3 regions of the Bradyrhizobium sp. B097 genome follow, and region 1 is predicted to be linked to each of the others. Evidence: predicted binding sites of a transcription regulator. Region 1 holds the regulator's gene; each other region holds the start of a gene.

The links. Region 1 encodes LexA, which represses DNA repair genes until DNA is damaged. Its sites were predicted from a motif close to TGTTCNNNNTGTGTTCNG; they were not measured.
Region 2: a site for LexA is predicted at 1,604-1,621, ahead of AAFG07_RS22460 (single-stranded DNA-binding protein). Genes of this name have one in related genera too.
Region 3: a site for LexA is predicted at 1,913-1,930, ahead of recA (recombinase RecA). Genes of this name have one in related genera too.

What each region holds. Positions count from the first base shown of each region.
Region 1 is NZ_CP152412.1:4,440,361-4,443,960, forward strand. Features, by position in the region: gene AAFG07_RS20925 (ComEC/Rec2 family competence protein) at 1-421, shown strand, start outside; gene AAFG07_RS20930 (hypothetical protein) at 418-645, opposite strand; gene AAFG07_RS20935 (hypothetical protein) at 791-1,219, opposite strand; gene lexA (transcriptional repressor LexA) at 1,476-2,180, opposite strand; gene glp (gephyrin-like molybdotransferase Glp) at 2,412-3,600, opposite strand, start outside.
Region 2 is NZ_CP152412.1:4,765,444-4,769,043, forward strand. Features, by position in the region: gene gyrA (DNA gyrase subunit A) at 1-50, opposite strand, end outside; gene AAFG07_RS22455 (DUF2306 domain-containing protein) at 286-684, opposite strand; gene AAFG07_RS22460 (single-stranded DNA-binding protein) at 942-1,436, opposite strand; gene AAFG07_RS22465 (outer membrane beta-barrel protein) at 1,883-2,629, shown strand; partial or broken gene AAFG07_RS22470 (outer membrane beta-barrel protein) at 2,717-3,007, shown strand; gene AAFG07_RS22475 (outer membrane beta-barrel protein) at 3,243-3,600, shown strand, end outside.
Region 3 is NZ_CP152412.1:3,451,062-3,454,661, forward strand. Features, by position in the region: gene AAFG07_RS16025 (hypothetical protein) at 1-67, shown strand, start outside; gene AAFG07_RS16030 (hypothetical protein) at 265-495, shown strand; gene AAFG07_RS16035 (hypothetical protein) at 526-732, opposite strand; gene recA (recombinase RecA) at 2,035-3,123, shown strand; gene AAFG07_RS16045 (hypothetical protein) at 3,282-3,600, shown strand, end outside.

The DNA.
Region 1 (3,600 bases):
GGATGCCGATGCGCGGACCGCGACCGACGCGTCGCTCGGCGAGGGCGTCTCTTGCGATCCGAGCGGCTGTGTGACGCAGGGGCCCGGCGGCGCCTTCGTCGCGCTGGCGAGCCGGCCGGAGGCATTGGCCGACGATTGCGAGCGTGCGGCGCTGATCGTGACCGCGCGGCCGGCACCGCGGGGCTGCGCGGCCTCGGTGATCGATGCCGAGCGGTTGCGGCGCCACGGCGCGCTGGTGCTGCGGCGCATCAGGGACGGCTACGCCATCGATGCGGTCAAGCCCGGCGGGATCGACCGGCCGTGGTCGCCGGCGGTTCCCGGCGATGGCGAGAGCGAGACGACGCTACGCACACCCGCCAGCGCGCCGCGGCCCGCCGTGGATGCGACGCCGGCCGAGACCGATTTGCAGGGCGAAGATTAGCCGTTGTCGGGTGAGGGGCCGGTCGGCAACTCGAACAGGCCGAGATGGTATTCGTCGGAGTCAGGGCCGGCGTCGGGCTTCTTGACGAGGGTGAAGGAAGCCTCGGGGAATTGCTCCCAGACCTTCAGGTCGTCAGCCGTCACCGTCAGCCAGCCGAACCGGAACATGTAGCGGCCCGGCTCCGTGACGCGTCCAGCCTTTTGCCATGTGACCTTGTCGACCACCACGCACGTCCTCCGTGCCCGATGATGCGCCAAGGCGCGCGTCGACGCAATTCTCCAGCTGCGCCCCGGAGCCCGGCGTCCGGGGTCGCTCGAAATCGCTTAGGTCATCCGCCGCCGGACAGCTCATCCCGCGGCGACGATGCGTTCAACCCAAAAACAGCGACGCAAATGCGGAGGGGCGCCGCTCCACTATCTTCGGCTTCTGCTCGACCGGCGGATGCAGTGCCGGCAATTGCAGCACGCTGACGCGTTGTCCCTCGACGAGTTGGGTCACCAGCACATGGCTGCCGTCGGGGAATTCGACCGCGTCATGATGGCGATCGGGAACGTCGGGCTCGACTTCGTTGAACACTCCGACGCGGAAGTTCATCGTCTTGGTCCAGATCCAGCGGCTGTCGTAGCGAACGTTCTCGGCGAAAGCGAGCTCGGTGCCCGGCAGCATGCAGACCGCGACAGTGGGATCGGTCTCCGAAGCAAAGCCGCGGGTCGACGTGCCGCGGAAAGTCGTGGTGATCAGCGTCTCTCCAACAATGGCGGGGCGCGACGCCACGGCGTGCAGACTATAGTCACACATCGGATGGCTCCTCTAATCGAGGTAGCGACCCGTGCCTCTCCTTGAGGCATAGGGCCTCTACCAGAGTGGACGATAGCGAACGAGTGTCTCCTCGTTTCTGGGCGATTGTACGACTGGTCGCCCAACGCTCCCGATCACAAACACGCGACGCTGCGTGAGAGGTATCGGAGCGCATCGGGCAAACAGCACACTACCCTATCATCCAAGGAACGATCCGATGTGTCGCTCGTTCCCCGCCGCCGCAAGTATTTGAAATTCAGTATTTGCGATAGAGGCCGATCAGCTTGCCCTGGATGCGGACCCGGTTCGGCGGCAGAATGCGCACTTCATAGGCGGTGTTGGCCGGCTCCAGCGCGATCGACGCGCCGCGGCGGCGGAAGCGCTTCAGGGTGGCTTCCTCCTCGTCGATCAGCGCCACCACGATGTCGCCGGTGTTGGCGACGTCGTTGCGCTGGATCAGCGCCATGTCGCCGTCGAGGATACCGGCATCGACCATCGAGTCGCCGCGCACTTCCAGCGCATAGTGCTCGCCGGAGCCAAGCATGTCGGGCGGTACGCTGATGGTGTGGCTGCGGGTCTGCAGCGCCTCGATCGGCGTACCGGCGGCGATCCGGCCCATCACGGGGACCGCGACCGGACGGTTGCCGTCGTCCTCGGCGATCGGCGGCGTGCTTGTGCGCTTGCCGAGGGTGCCTTCGATGACGCTCGGGGTGAAGCCGCGGCGGCCGTTGCCGCCGCCGGCCGCGAGCTCGGGCAGCTTGATGACTTCGATGGCGCGGGCGCGGTTGGGCAGGCGGCGGATGAAGCCGCGCTCTTCCAGTGCAGTGATCAGGCGGTGGATTCCGGACTTCGAGCGCAGGTCGAGTGCATCCTTCATCTCGTCGAACGAGGGCGGTACGCCGGCCTCCTTCAGACGTTCATTGATGAAACGCAGAAGTTCGTACTGTTTGCGCGTGAGCATCTCGAGTATTCCCCCGGTTGGTAGCGTCGTTCGATTCCGAGACTTTTCAGGCGGGGCCTGACCTCAGGAGCACGGTGCTCATCACAAGCGCTCCCTCGCGGCCTCCCATTTGTACACACCAGTACTCGAAACAAATCATGAACGGACACTATATGTTCGATATGTGTTCCGCAACCACTTAATTTCCGGTGAACGCATCCGGCGAGCGCTCAAGCGATGCGGTCTGCGCCGTCACTCGGGCAGTGTCAGGATCTCGCATTCGCTGCCTTTGACGGCGGCGGGCGCAAACGGTGGACGCACGAGAAGTGCCCGTGCCGCAGCGAGATTCCCGAGCAGGGACGAGTCCTGCTGCATGACAGGCGTTGCGATCAGCGTGCCGTCCTCGCGCGCCTCCAGACGCGCCCGCAGATAGTCCTCGCGCTGGTCGTTGGCGGCGAGGTCGCGGCCGAGCAATGCGCTCGCGCGGCGATGATGAACAGCTTTTCGGCCGCTCAACGCCCGAATCAACGGCACCAGAAACAGGAAGGCGCAGACATAGGAGGACACCGGATTGCCGGGCAGGCCGATCACCCGCATTGCGCCGAGCCGGCCATGCATCATCGGCTTGCCGGGCCGCATCGCGATCCGCCAGAACGCCATCTTGACGCCCTCGGCCTCCAGCGACTGCTTGACCAGGTCGTGGTCGCCGACCGAGGCGCCGCCGGTCGTGATCAGGATGTCGGCACCGGTCTCGCGCGCCCGGCGGATGCCGGCGGTGGTGGCTTCCACCGTGTCGGCGGCAACCCCGAGATCGACGGTCTCGGCGCCTTCGGCGCGGGCCAGCGCCCGCAGCGCATAGCCGTTGGAATAGACGATCTGGCCGGCGCCGGGCTCCGAGCCCGGCATCACCAGCTCGTCGCCGGTCGCCAGCACCGCGACCTTCGGACGGCGGTGCACCGCAAGCTCCGGATAGTTCATGGCGGCCGCCAGCGACAGCGCGCGATCGGAGAGGCGGCTGCCGGCATCGAGCAGTACGTCGCCTTCACGGAAGTCGACGCCGGCCGGGCGGATGTGCCGTCCGGCGGCAGCTAGCTCGGTGATCGTGATGTGGTCGCCGTCGACGGCGGTGTCTTCCTGGATGATGACGGCGTCGGCGCCGTTAGGGATCACGCCGCCGGTAAAAATTCGCACCGCTTCGCCGGCGCCGACCATTCGCTCGAGCGGCCGGCCGGCGGCGACTTCGCCGATCACTCTGAGCCGGGCCGTCAGATCACCGGCGTCGGCCGCGCGCACGGCATAGCCGTCCATCGCCGACATCGGCTGCGGCGGCTGGGTGCGCAGCGCGGCGAGGTCGCGCGCCAGGGTGCGGTGGTAGGCGGCATCGAGCGCGACCATCTCCTCCGGCAGCGGTTCGGCGCCGGCGAGGACGGCGGACAGGGCA
Region 2 (3,600 bases), 330 kb from region 1:
TCGGAGGGCACCGGCGGCTCGCCGGGCTTGTCGTCTTCGGGTTCGGACAAAGGGGAAATCCGGTCAGTTCTGCTGGGGAATCATATAGACCATCAGGGGCCTGATAACCACCCTTGCGCGGCTCCGGCAAGCCGTTTTTCCCTTCGTTTTTTCATGTACTTACGGGCTTGTTTGCGGCTTCGGCCGCGGCTTGGCCCGGGAAGCGAATCGTGAGCGGCGAATTGCGCATGGAACACGGGTTCCCGGTACGGTATTCGCCGCTCACCATTCGCGATTTCGCTTCTCTCAGTGCCCGAACACCACTGCGTGCATGATCCGCCCGGGCACGAAGGTGAACAGGCCGGCAATCACCAGCGCGCCGAAGAAAATGCCGATCATCGTGAACTTGTGGCGGCGGACGTTGTGGCTCCGCGCGGCCGTCACGCCGAGCACCAGCATGACCAGTGAGAAGATCGACAGCAGGTGTATCGGACTCCACGGGCCCACCAGCTGGATCTGATGGATCCAGAACGAGCTCCCGGCGACGACCAGCATCAGGATCACCCAGATCCAGCCCAGCGTCCGGTGCGGCAGCGTGCCCTTCGGGGCCGCGAGCTGGATGGAGCCGAGCACGAAGGCAGCCATCGCGGCAAAGGCATGGAGCGGGATCGCAGGCGCAGCGTCGAGCAATGGCGCGAGGCTCATGATGGCAGCCCTCGAGTGAAGCTCACGGCCAGACGTCACTCGCCGCAGGCCAATGTAAATATCATTCACATTGACCTGTGTCAAAGTCTGGGGAACTTGCGCGATCCACTGGATGTTAGTGAAATATGGTCAGATGGATATGAGGTTATCCTCATAATCCACACAAGGACCTATCCTCGCCGCGTCATACCGCCGCTCCGGGAAATGAATCTTCACGGAACGGCGCCTGACGGAAGCGTCGAAACCGCGACTTGCGGTCAGAACGGGATGTCGTCGTCCATGTCGCTGTTGCGGCTGCCGCCGCCGGCGGCGACCGCGCGGCGCGGCGCTGAGCTGACCGGACCGGACGAGCCGAAATCGCTGCCGCCGCCATCATCGGCGAAGCTGCCGCCTCCGCCGCCCCGCCCGTCGAGCATGGTGAGGTTGGAGTTGAAGCCCTGCAGCACGACCTCGGTCGAGTACTTCTCGACGCCGCTCTGGTCGGTCCATTTGCGGGTCTGCAACTGACCCTCGATGTACACCTTGGCGCCCTTCTTCAGGTACTGCTCGGCGACCTTGCAGAGGCCTTCGTTGAAGATCACGACGCGGTGCCACTCGGTCTTTTCCTTGCGCTCGCCGGTGCCCTTGTCGCGCCAGGTCTCCGAGGTGGCGATGGAAAGATTGGCGATCGGACGGCCGTCCTGCGTCCGCCGGATCTCCGGATCCTTGCCGAGGTTTCCAACCAGGATCACCTTGTTCACGCTTCCCGCCATTGCATCATCTCCACTCGAAAACCGGGCGCCGGACATCGGCCGCCACTCTCAACCATCGCCACTTACTTGCAGGCGTCGCGAATGACCTATACGGCCGGTGCCGGCTCGATGCCCTCGCCGTCGCGCGGTTATCCACGATTATCGAGATATAGCACCGCAGCCGGCACTGTTCCAGTTTTGTTCGCCACAACCAGCCGTAGAAGCGGCCGATGGCGACGGCGCGGCCGCCGATTTCGGTCCCAGTCACCAGCGAGCTCCGACGCCTTACGAAATGCAAATCAAATCAACGCCTTGCCGTGTCGATACTTCGTCCGCGAGTGTTGCATTTGGGAGACGGCGTTTCCGGTTGAATCAGCGTATAGGTACCAGCCATCAGATGGGCGCTCGCGTCTGAAATCGCGCTTCGGGACCTTTTGGAAGCCGATTGGGAAGCTGGGGGTTTGATTATGAAGAAGTTTTTGCTCGCGACGGTTGCGCTGATTGCGTTCGCTGCGCCGGCCGCGGCCGCCGATCTCGCTGCGCGCCCCTACACCAAGGCGCCGCCGCCAATGATCGCCGCCGTCTATGACTGGAGCGGCTTCTACATCGGCGCCAACGGCGGCTGGGGCTCAAGCCACAATTGCTGGGACCAGATCCCGGGCGGCATCCTGCTCGGCTCGGATGGTTGCCATGATGCGACCGGCGGCGTTGCCGGTGGCCAGATCGGCTATCGCTGGCAGGCTGGCACCTGGGTGTTCGGCCTCGAAGCGCAAGGCGACTGGGCTGACTTGAAGGGCAGCAACAACAGCGCGATCTTCCCGGGTCTGTTCACCAACCAGAGCAAGATCGACGCGTTCGGCCTGTTCACCGGCCAGATCGGCTACGCCGTCAACAACGTGCTGCTTTACGCCAAGGGCGGTGCCGCGCTGACCGACAACCGCTTCAGCACCTACTTCACGCCGACCGGCGTGCTCGCCGGCCGCACGACCGACACCCGTTGGGGCGGCACCATCGGCGCCGGCATCGAAGTCGGCTTCGCGCCGAACTGGACCGCCGGTGTCGAGTACGACCACCTGTTCATGCAGGACAAGACCTACAACCTCACCACCCCGACCGGCGCGCTGTTCAGCGGCATCCGCGATCGCCAGGACGTCGACCTCGTCACCGTCCGCGTGAACTACAAGTGGGGTGGCCCGGTGGTTGCGCGCTACTGATCGCGCGACACGGATTTGATCCAAACGAAAGGCCGGCCTCGCGCCGGCCTTTTTGTTTGCTTGGTCGGCTCGTTTGCGCGGCCAAGCGCGGTTGGCGACATCCTGCATCGCTACAATGCCGGGCTCGCGCCGCCCTCGATCTCGGCCAGCGACACGCGCTGGGGTTGGACCGACGGCGCCGGCGTCGAATACATGTTCGCCGCCAACTGGTCGGCCAAGCTCGAGGACAATTACATCGATCTCGGCAAGGTCGCGCCGATCCAGTACACGCCCGCGATCAACGATCGCTCGGAGTGGAAGGACACGTTCCACACCGTCAAGCTCGGCATCAATTACCACTTCAACGTGGCGAGCCCGGTCGTATCAGCGAAATACTGAGCTACCGGCAGTCGCGCGCCGCACCTGCGCAGCGAACACAAGAGCCAGCCTTGCGCCGGCTTTTTCGTTGCGAGCAAGGCGCGCCTCGCGCGGGCCGTTTTCCGTGCATTGTGGTTTCACGGATACACAACTTCCAAGATTTCTATGTAGAAACACACGAGCGTCACACGACAGGGCTGTGACGTTCCCTTCAAGTTTGGAGGGGCAACAAGAAAATGGGACTGGGACTTTGAAAATCAGGAATGTTTTGCTGGCATCGGCCGGCATGTTTGCCTTCAGCGCAATTGCACCGGCGATGGCCGCCGACATGGCGGCCCGCGCGCCTTACGTGAAGGCTCCGCCGCCGGCCGCGATCTACAACTGGACCGGCTTCTACATCGGCGGCTTCGGTGGCTATGCCAGCGAGGACTCCGGCAACCCGAAGATGGAAGGCGGCTTCGGCGGCGGCACCATCGGCTACAATTGGCAGGCCGGCAACATCGTGTACGGCCTCGAGGCTGACGGCGCCTGGGCTGACGTCAATGCGTCCGCTACCGCTTTCGGCATCACCGCGACGAGCAAGATCGAGTCGCTCGGCACCGCGCGCGGCCGCA
Region 3 (3,600 bases), 990 kb from region 1:
CGCCAAGCCGAAGACCAAGACCGGGAGCTCCGCGCAGCCCGGAGGCTCCGCGCAGCGCAGCCAGTAGGCCCCGTTCGGGCCGGCTTCGCCGGTTTCCCGCAGACTCGGATTCTTGTGGCGCCGCCCCTATGTTGGGGGCGTCGTCAGTTGGAGCGTTTTCGAGCGAAGTGGATACCGGTTCGCGTGAAGAAAACGCGTCAAAACTAGAATCTAGAGCCCGGTTCCGATTCAATCGGAACGGGGCTCTATTCCGGAGTTGCGGCAATGGTGTTTCGTCCGCGCGATCTCGCCAGCCGGATGGCCGAGCGGCGCAAGCCGGATGACGGCTATCTGCGCGAGACCTTCAGCCTTCCGCGCGACCAGGCCCGCCTGCGGGCGCGCGACTTTCTCAAGCGCTACCCGAAGGCCGCCTATATGAGCGCGGTCGAGAGCTGGCGCGAGCTGCCCGGCGGCGAGATCGAGTTCACGATGCGGCGGCTGGCCAGCGCGGACTGAAGCTCGCCGGCTTGCCGGACAGACTGCGCCTCAGTCCTGATCGCGGTGCCCCCGGGTCCGTCCGAGCCCGAGATTGTTCAGCTCGCGGTCGATCCGCAGCTGCACGCGGCGGATCGCCAACAGGTCGAGCTTTGCTTCGGTCTTGCCCGTGAAGACCCGATCGCCGATCTGGAAACGCCATTTCCAGACGCCGGGCATGAGCTGCGTGACGCTGAATTCGACGCCCTTGTGAATCATCTGGAACGGTTCCGCGAATGAATGGCGGTCGTCGATATTTAAATCAAAGGTTGTACTAATAATTAACACCCGTCAAAGGATGGAGTGAATCGTCGCGCCCCTTTGGACGTCGTTGCGGATCCCGAAGTGGATCCGTTCGCCGGCGGCGTCGCCTTGCCTCGCGATGCGCAATCGGTGCGTCGGCCGGACAAGTCAATGTTACGAACACTGCCGGAACCCGAGTCTTCCCTCGAACGCTACGTAGTTTTTTTGGGCGTCAGGAGGGGTACCAAGGTAGTATGCAGATTGTGCCAATCGTGATCCGGCTTCGCCAAATCCTTCGGTAACTCGTTGATTATCTGATGAGGTCGAGACGAAGGCGGAGCCGCCTGCTCGCGGAACTTTGTTCTGCCCCGGAGAACTACGGATCGCGCCGCGCCGCCGCTCAAACGCTTCGATAACGGCTTCCGTCGGCGTGTTCGGATCCGCCCGGGTTCATCTGGGCTGATGCCTGACAGCACAACGCCGCCCGCTTGAAATGCTTGCGGACGGCGCTGGCCCTAGCCCCACGAAGGTGTGCAAAATCCTGATAGCTGGGAGCCTATACAATTTGTGCCACGGGACATGTCCCAAATTGGCTATCACGGCGATCAGTCCGGACCGCGCTGCCTCGGCGCTTCATCGCGTTGGCGTCGCCGATGGCGCTGAGGTCGCGCGGAAGCGTGCCGTTCGATTCGCGAGCGAAGAGGCGGCCTCTAAGGCTAGAACTAGATGACAATCGCCAGAATGACGGCGTTCTACGTTGGGGCAACCGCGCTAATGGGAGCGCTCGGACTCGTATCTTCGGCAATATATTTGTCGGTTCTTAGCTCGTGCACTGGCGACGCGGAATGCATCGGGACTGAGGCAACTTTCTTGGTATACGCCCTACTACTCGCTATCCCCGGCGCTCTCCTGGTATTCGTCGGTCGCAGGTCCTTTCCGTCCGCCTCTAAATCCGCCGAGCGGGACGACCCCGAGCAAGGAACGGATGGCGTCCAATCGAAATTTATAAGCCCAGAACAGTGAATAGGCTTTCTCGGTAGTCCTACTGAGAACATTGGCTAAGCTATGGTTTCCGTTCGCTTAATCGGATTCAGGACACTCTAGAATTCAAACTAAGACACAGGGGCTTAAACGCGGACAACGCTGATACGCCGAAAAGAACATATTGCGAACATAGAACAAACGTGGTACGAGGTTCCTATCAACAAACGCGTTCCGCCTGATCGCATCGCCCGTTTTTCCCGCTAGCGAATCCCCGCCATAAGGAGCACATCCCAAATGTCCGCTACTGCACTGCGTATCGTCGAAGGATCCTCCATGGACAAGTCCAAGGCCCTCTCAGCCGCGCTCTCCCAGATCGAGCGTCAGTTCGGCAAGGGCTCGGTGATGAAGCTCGGCAAGAACGACCGTTCGATGGATGTCGAGACGGTGTCCTCGGGATCGCTGGGGCTCGACATTGCGCTCGGCGTCGGCGGTCTGCCGAAGGGACGTGTCGTCGAGATCTACGGGCCGGAATCGTCGGGCAAGACCACGCTGGCGCTGCACACCGTGGCGGAAGGCCAGAAGAAGGGCGGCATCTGCGCCTTCATCGACGCCGAACACGCGCTCGACCCGGTCTATGCGCGCAAGCTCGGCGTCAACATCGACGAGCTCCTGATCTCGCAGCCCGACACCGGCGAGCAGGCGCTGGAGATTTGCGACACGCTGGTGCGCTCCGGTGCGGTCGACGTGCTGGTGATCGATTCGGTCGCGGCGCTGGTGCCGAAGGCCGAGCTCGAGGGCGAGATGGGCGATGCGCTGCCGGGCCTGCAGGCGCGCTTGATGAGCCAGGCGCTGCGCAAGCTCACCGCCTCGATCAACAAATCCCACACCATGGTGATCTTCATCAACCAGATCCGCATGAAGATCGGCGTGATGTACGGCTCGCCGGAGACCACGACCGGCGGTAATGCGCTGAAATTCTATGCCTCGGTCCGCCTCGACATTCGCCGCATCGGCGCGATCAAGGAGCGCGACGAGGTGGTCGGCAACACCACCCGCGTCAAGGTGGTGAAGAACAAGCTGGCACCGCCGTTCAAGCAGGTCGAGTTCGACATCATGTACGGCGAAGGCGTCTCCAAGATGGGCGAGATCCTCGACCTCGGCGTCAAGGCCGGCATCGTCGAGAAGTCGGGCGCCTGGTTCTCCTATGACAGCCAGCGGCTCGGCCAGGGCCGCGAGAACTCCAAGGCGTTCCTGAAGGCGAATCCCGACATCACCGCCAAGATCGAAGCTGCGATCCGCCAGAACTCCGGCCTGATCGCCGAGCAGATCCTTGCCGGTACGCCCGAGCGCGATGCCGAGGGCGAAGAGCCCGCCGAGGAGTAAGCCTCAAGCATGATCCGGAAAAGTGCGAAGCGGTTTTCCGAAAAGATCATGCTCGAACGATCAAATCATTTCGCTGCAAGCGGGCGCTGAGGACGTTGAGTTGCCGACGTCTTCGGCGCCTGTTTGGTTTTGTAGCCGGTGTTCAGTGAGTTGATGCGGTGAAGCGCCTGATCTTGGGTAATCCATCCGGGCTCGACCTGAAACGCGCAGGTCTGGGCGACGCGGTGCTTCCGCTTTCATTTCGCTTCGCCTGGGGCGTGCTGCCTTCGTCACAAGAGCTGGCGGCCTATTTCGGCGTGCGAGCGGGCCAGAAGCCGGGGAATCATTGGTCGGATTGGATTTCCCCGTCCGCGAAGCGCGCAACTTGGAAGGACCTCGCGTTCAACGATTATTGCCAGTCGTTCGACGTCATCGAATTGTGGTTTGACCCTGATCCAAACGATCAGCTGCAGTTGATCTGGGTACTCGACCAGTTTC